DNA from 3 places in the Thainema salinarum CENA647 genome. Region 3 is predicted to be linked to each of the others. Evidence: predicted binding sites of a transcription regulator. Region 3 holds the regulator's gene; each other region holds the start of a gene.
The links. The regulator NtcA, encoded in region 3, controls nitrogen genes in cyanobacteria. The targets are predictions, from matches to a motif close to TTTGTANNNNNNNNTACAAA.
Positions count from the first base shown of each region.

Region 1: a site for NtcA is predicted at 2,024-2,043, ahead of AC286M_RS04820 (DUF4278 domain-containing protein). Genes of this name have one in related genera too.
Region 2: a site for NtcA is predicted at 1,633-1,652, ahead of AC286M_RS25830 (acetamidase/formamidase family protein). Genes of this name have one in related genera too.

Region 1 is NZ_JBYJZJ010000015.1:692,147-695,741, reverse strand. Features, by position in the region: gene AC286M_RS04825 (FG-GAP-like repeat-containing protein) at 137-1,411, shown strand; gene AC286M_RS04820 (DUF4278 domain-containing protein) at 1,601-1,825, opposite strand; gene AC286M_RS04815 (hypothetical protein) at 2,183-2,584, shown strand; gene ald (alanine dehydrogenase) at 2,689-3,595, opposite strand, start outside.
Region 2 is NZ_JBYJZJ010000022.1:4,360,573-4,364,167, forward strand. Features, by position in the region: gene AC286M_RS25810 (IS256 family transposase) at 1-53, shown strand, start outside; gene smpB (SsrA-binding protein SmpB) at 146-613, opposite strand; gene AC286M_RS25820 (YciI family protein) at 644-910, opposite strand; gene AC286M_RS25825 (2'-5' RNA ligase family protein) at 969-1,535, shown strand; gene AC286M_RS25830 (acetamidase/formamidase family protein) at 1,841-2,884, shown strand; gene AC286M_RS25835 (cation diffusion facilitator family transporter) at 3,061-3,595, shown strand, end outside.
Region 3 is NZ_JBYJZJ010000022.1:751,760-755,354, reverse strand. Features, by position in the region: gene AC286M_RS10110 (DUF3465 domain-containing protein) at 1-158, opposite strand, end outside; gene fabI (enoyl-ACP reductase FabI) at 306-1,082, opposite strand; gene ntcA (global nitrogen regulator NtcA) at 1,508-2,179, shown strand; gene AC286M_RS10095 (DUF3084 family protein) at 2,401-3,595, shown strand, end outside.

The sequences.
Region 1 (3,595 bases), on a different contig from region 3:
CAGTATTTTTCAAGCATGGAATATTTTGATTCAACCAATTCAAATTGGTTGAACGCAGAGGAATAGCGCTTATTTCTCCTGTTTCAGGCTGCCAAATTATTGCTGTCAAAATTTGTCTTAATTAAGGAAAAAAGCAATGTCTAACGTGTACCTTTTCGCCCAAAACGCTGTACAACTAGAAGGCGATAGCGGCACTACACCGTTTACATTTCAGGTTGTACGCACTGGCGATACGACAAATGAGTTAACAGTAGACTACACGGTCAATAGCCCGGTGCTAACGGCAGTTGTAGATGGGGAACTGCCTGCAGATGAAAGTGACTTTGGCGGTACATTTCCGAGTGGAACAGTTACCTTTGCTGCGGGAGAAGCAGTCCAGACAATTACGGTCGAGGTGGCGGGTGATGAAATCCCAGAAGTTGAGCAACCCGGACTGCAAAACGCGGATTTGTTTAACGTCACTCTTTCCAATGCTTCTTCAAGTGAAGCAATCATCGCAACTGAACAACAAACTGGAATCATTCTGAACGACGATATGGCAAACGTTTTCTTCAGCTCCGACGCTCAAACCACGATTTCCGATACCGCTTTTGGCGCAAGTTCTATTCTTGCTGCTGATATCGATGGTGATGGTGATGCCGATGCCCTCTCTTCGTCACCAACTAACAACACCATTACTTGGTATGAAAATGCCAATGGCGATGGTACGACCTGGACTGCCAATGTCATTACAAATACGGCTGTTAATCCTGAAACCGTTTTCACTTCGGATATCGATGGCGACGGTGATGCAGATGTGCTGTCAGCGTCCACGACCACAGGTGAGATTAGCTGGTACGAAAATCAAGACGGCACTGGAACCTTTTCTGAAGCAAACTTGCTCTCGACAGGGATTACAGGTGCAACCTCCATCATTTCAGCCGATGTAGATGGTGATACCGATGCCGATCTGCTGGTTGCTGGTAATAATTCCTTGATTTGGTACGAGAATCAAGGGCTTGCTTCCGGTGTAACTGACCCTGATATGGGCGGCGACGGTGATGGCGGTGTCATCGGTGGTGATAACGGTGGTGACATTGGTGGCGATATCATCGGCGGTCAAGATCCGAATCAGCCTGTGGTTGGTGGAGATATCGACATCATCACTAACCCTGACGTTGGTGGCGATATTGGTGGCGATATCATCGGCGGTCAAGATCCTACTCAGCCTTCAGTTGATCTAGATCCGGATATTGTACCCACTACGCCTACTACTCCAGTGCCTGATGTGGATCTGGGCTCTACAGGTGGCTTCAATGGCAATGGTACAGGAGACCAACTCACCGATCCGATTCTTGGTCAGCCTTCAGTCGGCCAGGCTGGAGATCTGACGCCCTCAATGGCTGATGCTGGTATGCAATTAGTTGCTTAAGCGCTAGTTGTAAAACGGCTATCCTCTAGGTAAAGCTCAGGCAGAGCATGATGCCGCCGCAATTGCGGCGGCATCATGCCTACTCTGGATTTGGTGTTTTTGTGTAAACAGGTAAAGAAGGTGCGATCGCACCTTCTTTATCTACCTGATTTACCTGATTTACCTTATCTATCTTTTACGCCAAAACAGCTACTGCGCGATCGCCATAATCTGTGTTGGTGCTGCCAGATATACTTTGCCCAAAAAACGCATGGTGCGCCAGTTTGGATTGGTTAGCTTGGACGTTTGGAACTCGTACTGCTTCACAGTAGAGGGGATGCCGCGATAGGCCATCGCAACTTCGGTTTCGCTTTTAACCATCGGTAGGGGGGCTACTTGAGGCTGATAACGACAACCGCGATACGTTAAAGTCATGATTTTAAACTCCTAAACGAACATAGTGGGGGCTAGGAAAATGAGTCGGTGCACAATACACCTTGATCACCGACCCATCTGTTCGAACATGCTCAGTGTGCCAACTTGTTTAGGACTAAACCACCGACGTTTAGGTTATTAAGCGAGAAGATAACTGAGGAGTTAACAAGGACGCTGAAACTCTCTCCAGACGAGCCATTTGCGTCATTATCAACAAAAATAGATTCATCCGAACATATTTACTTTTTTTAATATTTTTAGGCAAAAAAATAGGTAATGTGTAGATTCATCCAAACATCAGGCTTAAACAATTCTGAGGTTTAGATACCTGTTTCACATCAGAATCCAGTTAGTTTTATGTTCAATTTATCTAAACGCTTTATTGGTCTGGGAGTTGCTGCAACTGGAATAGTGGCAGGCAGCGTACTGATTGTTCATCGCGCCAATGCAGATTTCACCATTGCCTACTGTGATGGTGGCCAACTGGCGATGAATGTCTATCGCAGTGGTGATCCAGAGGCTCCAGATAGTACGCTCAAACTTAGGCTCTATGACCGCTCAGACAATGTAGTGTTCCTAGACACATCTGCTATCCGGGAACCAAATCCAGAGGGCTATACTTACAGCAATGAGCGGGGTGAAAACCAATGGGCGCTGTTTGTGCCAAACAACACAACATCGCAATGCTCCCTAACCCGCAATGGTGAATTGTTCGACAGTGGGACGGTTGTGCAGCGGGAACCGAGCAGTGGGGATTAGTTGAACCGCTGTTATTGGAAAAACTATGCGGCAGAAGGCTGACCTGCCGCCGCATGCATAGTCATATAAGGGTTAAACGAGATGTTGCTAGCTAGTGTAAAGCTTTAATTCAGAGCACTTTGCGTTACTTTGCGGTCTGCTAAGTCGGGAAAAGCAGCTTGGATTGCTGGATGGACAATTTCTCCTTTGGAAATATTGAGTCCCTGGCGTAGTGCGCTGTCAGTGACTAGCGCATCTAAACCGCTATTGGCAAGCTTCAGCATGTAGGGCAGCGTGGCATTGTTTAACGCTTGCGTTGCTGTCCAGGGTGCCGCTCCGGGCATGTTGGGAACGCCAAAGTGAACCACACCGGATTCAATATAGGTCGGCTGGCTGTGAGACGTGGGCCGCAGGGTTTCGATACAGCCACCCTGATCCACCGCTACGTCAATGATCACAGAACCGGGCTTCATTTTCGCGACCAGTTCCTTACTCACCAGCGTCGGAGCTTTGCGTCCCGGTACGAGTACCGCACCAATCAGCAGATCCGCATTTGGCACAGATGCCTCAATTTGAGCCTGCGTGCTGTAGAGCAGTTCAACCCGAGAACCAAATATCGTTTCTAGATAAGATAGGCGCTCGACATTCAGATCGATAATTTGTACCTGAGCACCCATGCCAACGGCAATTCTAGCCGCTTCCGTGCCGACCACACCGCCACCCAGGATGACCACGCGACCGGGAGCCACACCGGGAACGCCGCCCAGCAGCACACCGCGACCGCCCTGCTGGCGTTCTAAGTAACGGGCACCAAACTGAACGGACAAGCGACCAGCGATAATACTCATGGGCGTCAGCAGCGGCAGCTTACCATCAGCGGTCATCACCGTTTCATATGCGATCGCATGTACACCACTTTCAACTAAAGCTTTGGTCAGCTCCGGCTCAGCCGCTAGGTGTAGATAGGTAAATAGAATTAAATCTTTACGGAAGTACTGATATTCCGATGGCTGCGGTTCCTTTACCTTGACG
Region 2 (3,595 bases), 3.6 Mb from region 3:
AACCCGCTCTCAACCGCTTCGCGATTGAATTCAGCGATCGCTTTCCAACTTGAGTTTTTACCTTTGACACAATCTATTTGACATACCCAAATGATATGTTGAGAGGGCTGGCTAAGCCAGCCCTCTCAACATATCCCGGATTGATCTAATAATTCTTCATTGCCCGCTCGATTTCTCGATTGGCCTGCTTGCGCTTCAGAGATTCTCGCTTATCGTGCAGCTTCTTACCTTTGGCTAGTCCCAGCAGCACCTTGATCCAGCCGCGCTTGAGATACATTTTCAGCGGCACGACCGTTAAACCCTTCTGCTCGGTTTTGCCGATTAGCTTGTTGATTTCATCACGATGCATCAGCAGCTTACGATTGCGGCGTGGCTCGTGGTTAAATGCCTCACTGGCGCTCTTGTGGGGCGAAATATGGACGTTGCTGAGCCATGCTTCGCCGTCCCGGATGTAAGCATAGCCATCCTTCAGATTGACCCGCCCTGCCCGGATGGATTTTACTTCGGTGCCGAGCAGTTCAACCCCAGCTTCATAAGTTTCCAGAATTTCGTACTGAAAGCGGGCCTGCCGATTATCGGCAATGGTTTTGGATCCGCGACTCTGATCGGCCATGTTTGAATCGTCCTAAGGGATGCTCTACTACTACTCTACGACAATGCACCATTGATGCAGTTCGTACTCTACGCAGTGGTGCTTAATCAGCGGGTCTTGTTCTACGATCTGTTTGGCTTCATCTAACGATGCCGCCTTAAATAACAGCATACCGCCACCATATTCGGCCCAATACCCCGTTTTAGCCTCATGTCCCTGCTCAATGAGCTGACGGACATAGGCTTTGTGCTCTGGCACATACTGATCAAATTCTGATTTGTTGACAATGCCCCGCTCAATTTTGACAAACCACGGCATAGATTTAGTTCTTTCGTATTCTTGAAAACTTTAGCCCTCCTATTTTAGGCAATTGCCCGTGACTGATCCGAACAGCCCCCGTCGATTCTTTATTGCCCTGCTGCCACCGCCACCGATTCAGGACTATGCGACCCAAATTAAGCAGGAATTTTGCGATCGCTATTCCAGTAAAGCGGCGTTGCGATCGCCACCGCACATTACGCTGCAACCGCCGTTTGAGTGGACATTCGCAGAAATTGATCAGGTTAAGCATCAGCTTCAGGTATTTGCTAGCCGTCACTCATCACTGCTCATTCAGCTTTCAGGCTTTGGCGCATTTCCACCTCGGGTAATCTATATCGACGTGGTGCGCAGTTCGGAACTTTTGGAACTCCAGCGCAACCTGATGGCGCATTTAGAAGAGACGCTGGACATTGTCCATCCGGTTTCAAAAAAGCGACCCTTTGCGCCGCACATGACCGTGGCATTCCGCGATCTCAAACCCGCCAGCTTTCGCATCGCCTGGCCAGAATTTGAAAATCGCGAACTGAAATTTGAGTTTATGGCCTCTGCACTGACGCTCTTGCTGCACGATGGCCAACGCTGGACAGTCTATGAGAATTTTCAGCTTGAGGCCGTTCAGTAGTTCATACCGACAGCCGTAGCCGCAAAATCTGCGGTGGTGAAGCTGGGTTATCTATAAAAATCAACGTTTACTGATACTTTCCGTAGAGCGAATGAGCTTTGTAGCCTAAGTAACAATCACAGGGTTCAAAAGACTATTTACTTATCTTTACATTTAGCTTGTATGTCTATTGGACAAGTATGAAAGTTATAAGGCGTTCACATAAGCTTCGGAAATTCCGGTCTGTTCGGCGGTCTTGGCAGCTTGCAGGTGGAGCACTACTGCTCGCTCTATTCGCCACAGTCGGATTGGTTCAGTTTTCACCCGTGTGGGCAACAAACCACACCTATGAGGTTAAATCTACTCCCGAAAATGTGATCTGGGGAGAATTATTTAAGCCTGACAGTGCGCCTATTTTGACCATTCAGTCAGGCGATCAAATCACCATGGAAACGGTTTCCCATGAAGGTATCCTGCCCGACCAAGGTGACACTGTTGAGTTCTTGACCAAGGGTGGTATCAAAGAAGACGACATCCTACCGGATCAAATCACCATCAAGTCCACTGTCACCAAGTCTGGTCCTGGCCCCCATGTCATCACAGGCCCTATCTATGTTGAAGGCGCAGAACCGGGTGACGTGTTGGAGATCAAAACCGTCAACATTGACTACCGGGTGCCCTACGGCGTCATCTCGAATCGTCACGGCAAGGGTTCATTGCCAGGAGAATATCCTGAAAATGGCGATCCCATCTATACCAAGGTTATTCCAATTGAGATGACCAAGGATGTCGGTATTTTCAAACCCAGCAATGGTTTGTCTGATCTGGAAATCCCGCTGAAGCCGTTTATAGGACTCATGGGCGTTGTCCCTGCCGACACCGAGCAAACGGCTAACTCCGTGCCACCGGGTCTATATGGTGGCAATTTGGACATTAAGCATCTGGGTGAGGGCAGCAGCTTATACCTGCCAGTACAGGTACCAGGCGCACTCTTTTATGCAGGCGATCCGCACTGTGCCCAAGGAAATGGTGAAGTTGCTCTAACCGCAATTGAGTGTTCGCTGACGCCAACCTTTGAACTGACGTTGCACAAGGACATGGAGCTACCTGCCCCAATGGGTGAGACGGAAGATGCCTGGATTGCGGTCGGTCTAGATGAAGACCTCGACGAAGCCATGAAGAAGTCTGTGCGTGAATACTTACGCATCATGAATGAGAACTATGGTCTGACTAAGCCGGATGCATTACTCTACGCCAGCGCGGGCATCGATTTTGAGGTGTCACAGGTAGTGGATATCGTCAAGGGGATTCACAGCGTGATTCCTAAAGAGCGATTCAAGGTGCTGGAAGAAACCGTTCCTGGTTCGTAAGTCAGCTTCTGAATCCATTGCTGTTACGTAGGGGCGAGGCATTTGCCCCTACAGGATGTTTGGAATTGCTGATTTTAAGTATGAATTGTGATGTGGGGTGTCCCCACATCACAATTCATACCCAGATTAAGCAACGCCGGATTTTATTGATAACGGTTAACGATTAGGTTGGCTTGATGTTTGTCCATTCTGCAAATTGTGGCTGTACCCAGCACGCTTCGGTTGATCAGAATCAGAAGACTCGTTTACTGCTAACTGCGCTGGCGCTGATTGGTGGATTTTCAGTCATTGAGCTGGTGATGAGTGTATCAAGCGGTAGTTTAGCGCTGCTGGCTGAAGCTGGACACATGCTGTCCGACTGCGCGGCCCTGGGTATTGCCCTGCTGGCAACCTGGCTGGGGCGACGAACCGCTTCTGCACCAGCTCCCTTTGGCCATCGCCGAGTTGAGATTCTGGCGGCACTGCTCAACGGCTTGGGACTGATAGCCGTTGCCCTCTGGGTGAGTTGGGAAGCAATTGAGCGGTTGCAGGCTCCCGCAGTTGAAGTTCTGGCACTACCAATGCTGGTGACCGCAATGCTGGGACTGGTTGTTAACCTGTTCAATATTGCGCTGCTACACGACCATAGCCATTCTGATCTCAACCTCAAAGGAGCATTTTTGCACGTGGTGGCGGATGCTCTGGGATCGCTAGGGGTAATTGTAGCTGCGA
Region 3 (3,595 bases):
GCATCCAGAATGACCTGTTCGCTGGCTTGGGCAATCGCTGATGGAGACTGCGCTAGGGATTGATGCGATGGTGGGCTGGTGAAGGCACAAGCGATCGGCGCGATCGCAACTGCCGCCAAGGCGATAACTTGAGGAATAGCCCGCTTTAAATCCGTCATGTCAGGTTGGTTGATGAGTTGATGAATGTTGATGAATTGAGGATCAGCAGAGGAGGATCTGCGATCGCAAATCCTTCTCTGCTGACGATTTATGCGTTCCAGTTGTAGCCAATTCAACTTAGTCGCGGCAACCGTGAACGTACGATCTTACATGCCCATAATTTCGTAGCCAGAATCCACGTAGAGAATTTGTCCGGTAATCCCACTGGCCAAATCGCTGCAGAGAAAAGCGGCTGCATTGCCCACTTCTTTTTGGGTTACAGTGCGGCGCAGGGGCGCTGTGGCTTCAACATGGTGAATCATGTCCAGAATGCCACCAACGGCAGAAGAGGCCAGCGTGCGAATCGGGCCAGCCGAAATGCCGTTGACGCGGATATTGGCTGGGCCTAGATCGGCGGCTAGATAGCGGACATTCATCTCTAGTGCAGCTTTAGCGATGCCCATCACGTTGTAGTTCGGAACTACTTTGACGCCGCCTAGATAGGTCAGAGTAACGATACTGCCGCCCTCGGTCATCAACGGCTTAGCGGCATTAGCCAACTGCACCAGAGAATAAGCACTAATATCTAGCGCGGTTTGAAATCCGGTGCGAGAGGTATCCACAAAGTTGCCCGTCAGGTCATCCCGATTGGCAAACGCAAGGCAATGAACCAAAATATCAACTCGTCCCCACTTTTCCTTTACCGCATCAAATGCCGCAGTTACTTGCTCATCGTTCTGCACATTTAAGGGGAGAAACAGGTCAGGATTGAGCGATTCAACCAGATCAGCCACTTTCTTTTCATGACGACCCCGCTCGTCCGGCAAGTAGGTAATGGCTAAATTGGCCCCGGCTTGATGGAGCTGTTGGGCAATGCCCCAAGCAATGGAACGATTATTGGCAATACCCGTAACAAACGCGTTTTTCCCTGAGAGATTTAGCATGGTCGTCCGTTTATGTCTGTAGTTCAATAGTCAACGTCTGTTCCCAATCCTCTCATGCCAGCTCATCAATTCGTGAGCGATCGCGATCGCAAATCATTTGGTCAGAAGAGTGGCTCAGTAGTCGGGCGATGCGCACCAACTACTTGCAACTCATTGCGCACTCTCAGAGTGACAAGGGATGGCAATATCCACACATAATCCAGTTTCTCCGCTTATGATTGAGGTGAATTATTGGCGTAAACCGAGAAAACCTTAGAAAATCAATCCCTATCCTTAAGAATATGTAGCATTTATCACAAAAAAGTGTTTCAAGAGTAGGTTTTAGTGGGTCTAATATATAGGCGTTGATACAGACGGTCTGTTTCGTCCCATACGTGTGGGTAAATACGTAAAACCAGCACAAACAGGTGGTAGGGCAAAGAGGTATGGTAGTGACGCAAGAGCGACCACTCGCGGATTTATTTAAGCAGCTCAGCGGCGGTATTTTTCCACCGGTAGTTGAGTCATTTGAACGAGGTAAAACCATTTTTTTCCCAGGCGATCCGGCTGAGCGCGTCTACTTTTTATTAAAAGGCGCAGTCAAGCTCTCGCGGGTCTATGAAGCGGGAGAAGAAATTACCGTAGCGCTATTGCGAGAAAATAGCGTGTTTGGTGTTCTGTCACTGATTACGGGCAATCGTTCGGATCGGTTCTACCATGCTGTCGCCTTTACTCCAGTGGAACTGCTATCGGTGCCGATTGAGCAGGTTTCCAAGGCCCTGGGTGAGCATCCGGAATTAGCCATGCTCATGCTGCAAGGTCTATCCTCGCGAATTTTGCAAACCGAGATGATGATTGAGACCCTCGCCCATCGGGATATGGGATCACGGCTAGTCAGTTTCCTGCTGATTCTCTGTCGCGATTTTGGCGTACCCAGCAAAGACGGTATTACGATCGATCTCAAGCTGTCCCATCAAGCGATCGCAGAAGCGATCGGTTCAACTCGCGTAACGGTGACCCGCCTGTTAGGTGATTTGCGCCAAGATGAGATGATTTCGATTCACAAGAAAAAGATTACTGTACACAATCCTGTCATTTTGAGTCGGCAGTTTACGTAGCCTGTGCGTCATTTGTTTATCGATCAGCGCAACACTGATTTGTCGTTGCCTTTTTGTTCTACAGTGAGCTTGTTCGCAATTGACCCCGAAGCTTGGCATTTAAACCTATGCTGGTAGAGGAACGTGGCTATATCTCACGTATAGATTGAAGCCGAGATCCTGACACTACGTCCATTGCGTCGATTGAACAGGCTGTTGCTGTAGGTTAACTAAACTCTTCCATGACCATAGGGTACGTCCTGATTGTGGCTATTCTCATTCTTGGCGGTGTGATCGCAACATTGGGCGATCGCATCGGCATGAAGGTGGGAAAAGCTCGGCTTACCCTGTTCAATCTGCGTCCACGGCAGACTGCGACATTGGTTAGCGTCATAACAGGCAGCTTGATTTCGGCCTCTACTCTGGGAATTTTATTTGCCGTCAGCAGCCAGCTTCGCAAAGGCGTTTTTGAGTTCGAAGAAGTGCAGACGGATCTGCGGGAGGCACAGACGGATCTCCAGCAGGTGCAGCGCGATCGCGAGCGAATCGAAGATGAACTAGAAGAAGCCCAGAGTCGTCAAAAGAAGGCGCAGCAGCGGCTGCAAGAAATTAATAGTTCACTCAACGCGGCAGTAGAGCGTCAGCAACAGACACAGGCACAGCTTAGTCAGACTCAAACAGAGCTACAGCAGAGCGAGCGCAGCTATGGTCAAGCCCAACGTCAACTGCGTCAGCTCTCTCAGCAGGAGCAGGAGCTACAGCAGGAAGTCCAGCAGCTTCAGACGGAACGACAGGCATTGATTGAGCGGGAACGGGAAATTCGGGCGCTGATTGAGGAGCGCGATCGCGAAATTGGCCAACGAGATACTGCGATCGCACGTCAGAAAAACTTACTGGAAGAACTGGAAGCCCAGCAGGATTATCTATCGACCGAGGTTAGACGGCTGGAGCAAGAAGCACAAGGACTGCGTCAAGGCAATGTGGCACTGGCTCGCAATCAGGTCTTGGCTTCGGGTGTATTTCGGGTTGAGCAACCCGAAGCAGCAGTGGATGCGATTCGCCAAATTCTTCAGGAGGCCAATCGAACCGCGCTTCGCGCCGTTTTACCAAACTTCAACGATCCAGAGCAGCAAATTATTTTTATTACGAACCCGGAAGTCCAGCAGCTTGTTGAACAGGTTGATGACGGACAAGCTTATGTAGTACGAATTCTGTCAGCGGCAAACTACTTAGTTGGCGAACCCTGCGTTTTGGAGGAGAACGATCCCTGTATTCAAGTATTTTGGGATGCCGTTCCCAATGACTTGATTTTCGACACAGGAGATGTTGTCGCGGCCACGCCTATTGAGCGCGAGAATTTAACGACTCAGGGCCTGCGAGAGCGATTGTATTTACTCTTAGCAACCTCGCAGTTTCGTTCTCGACAGGCTGGCGTAG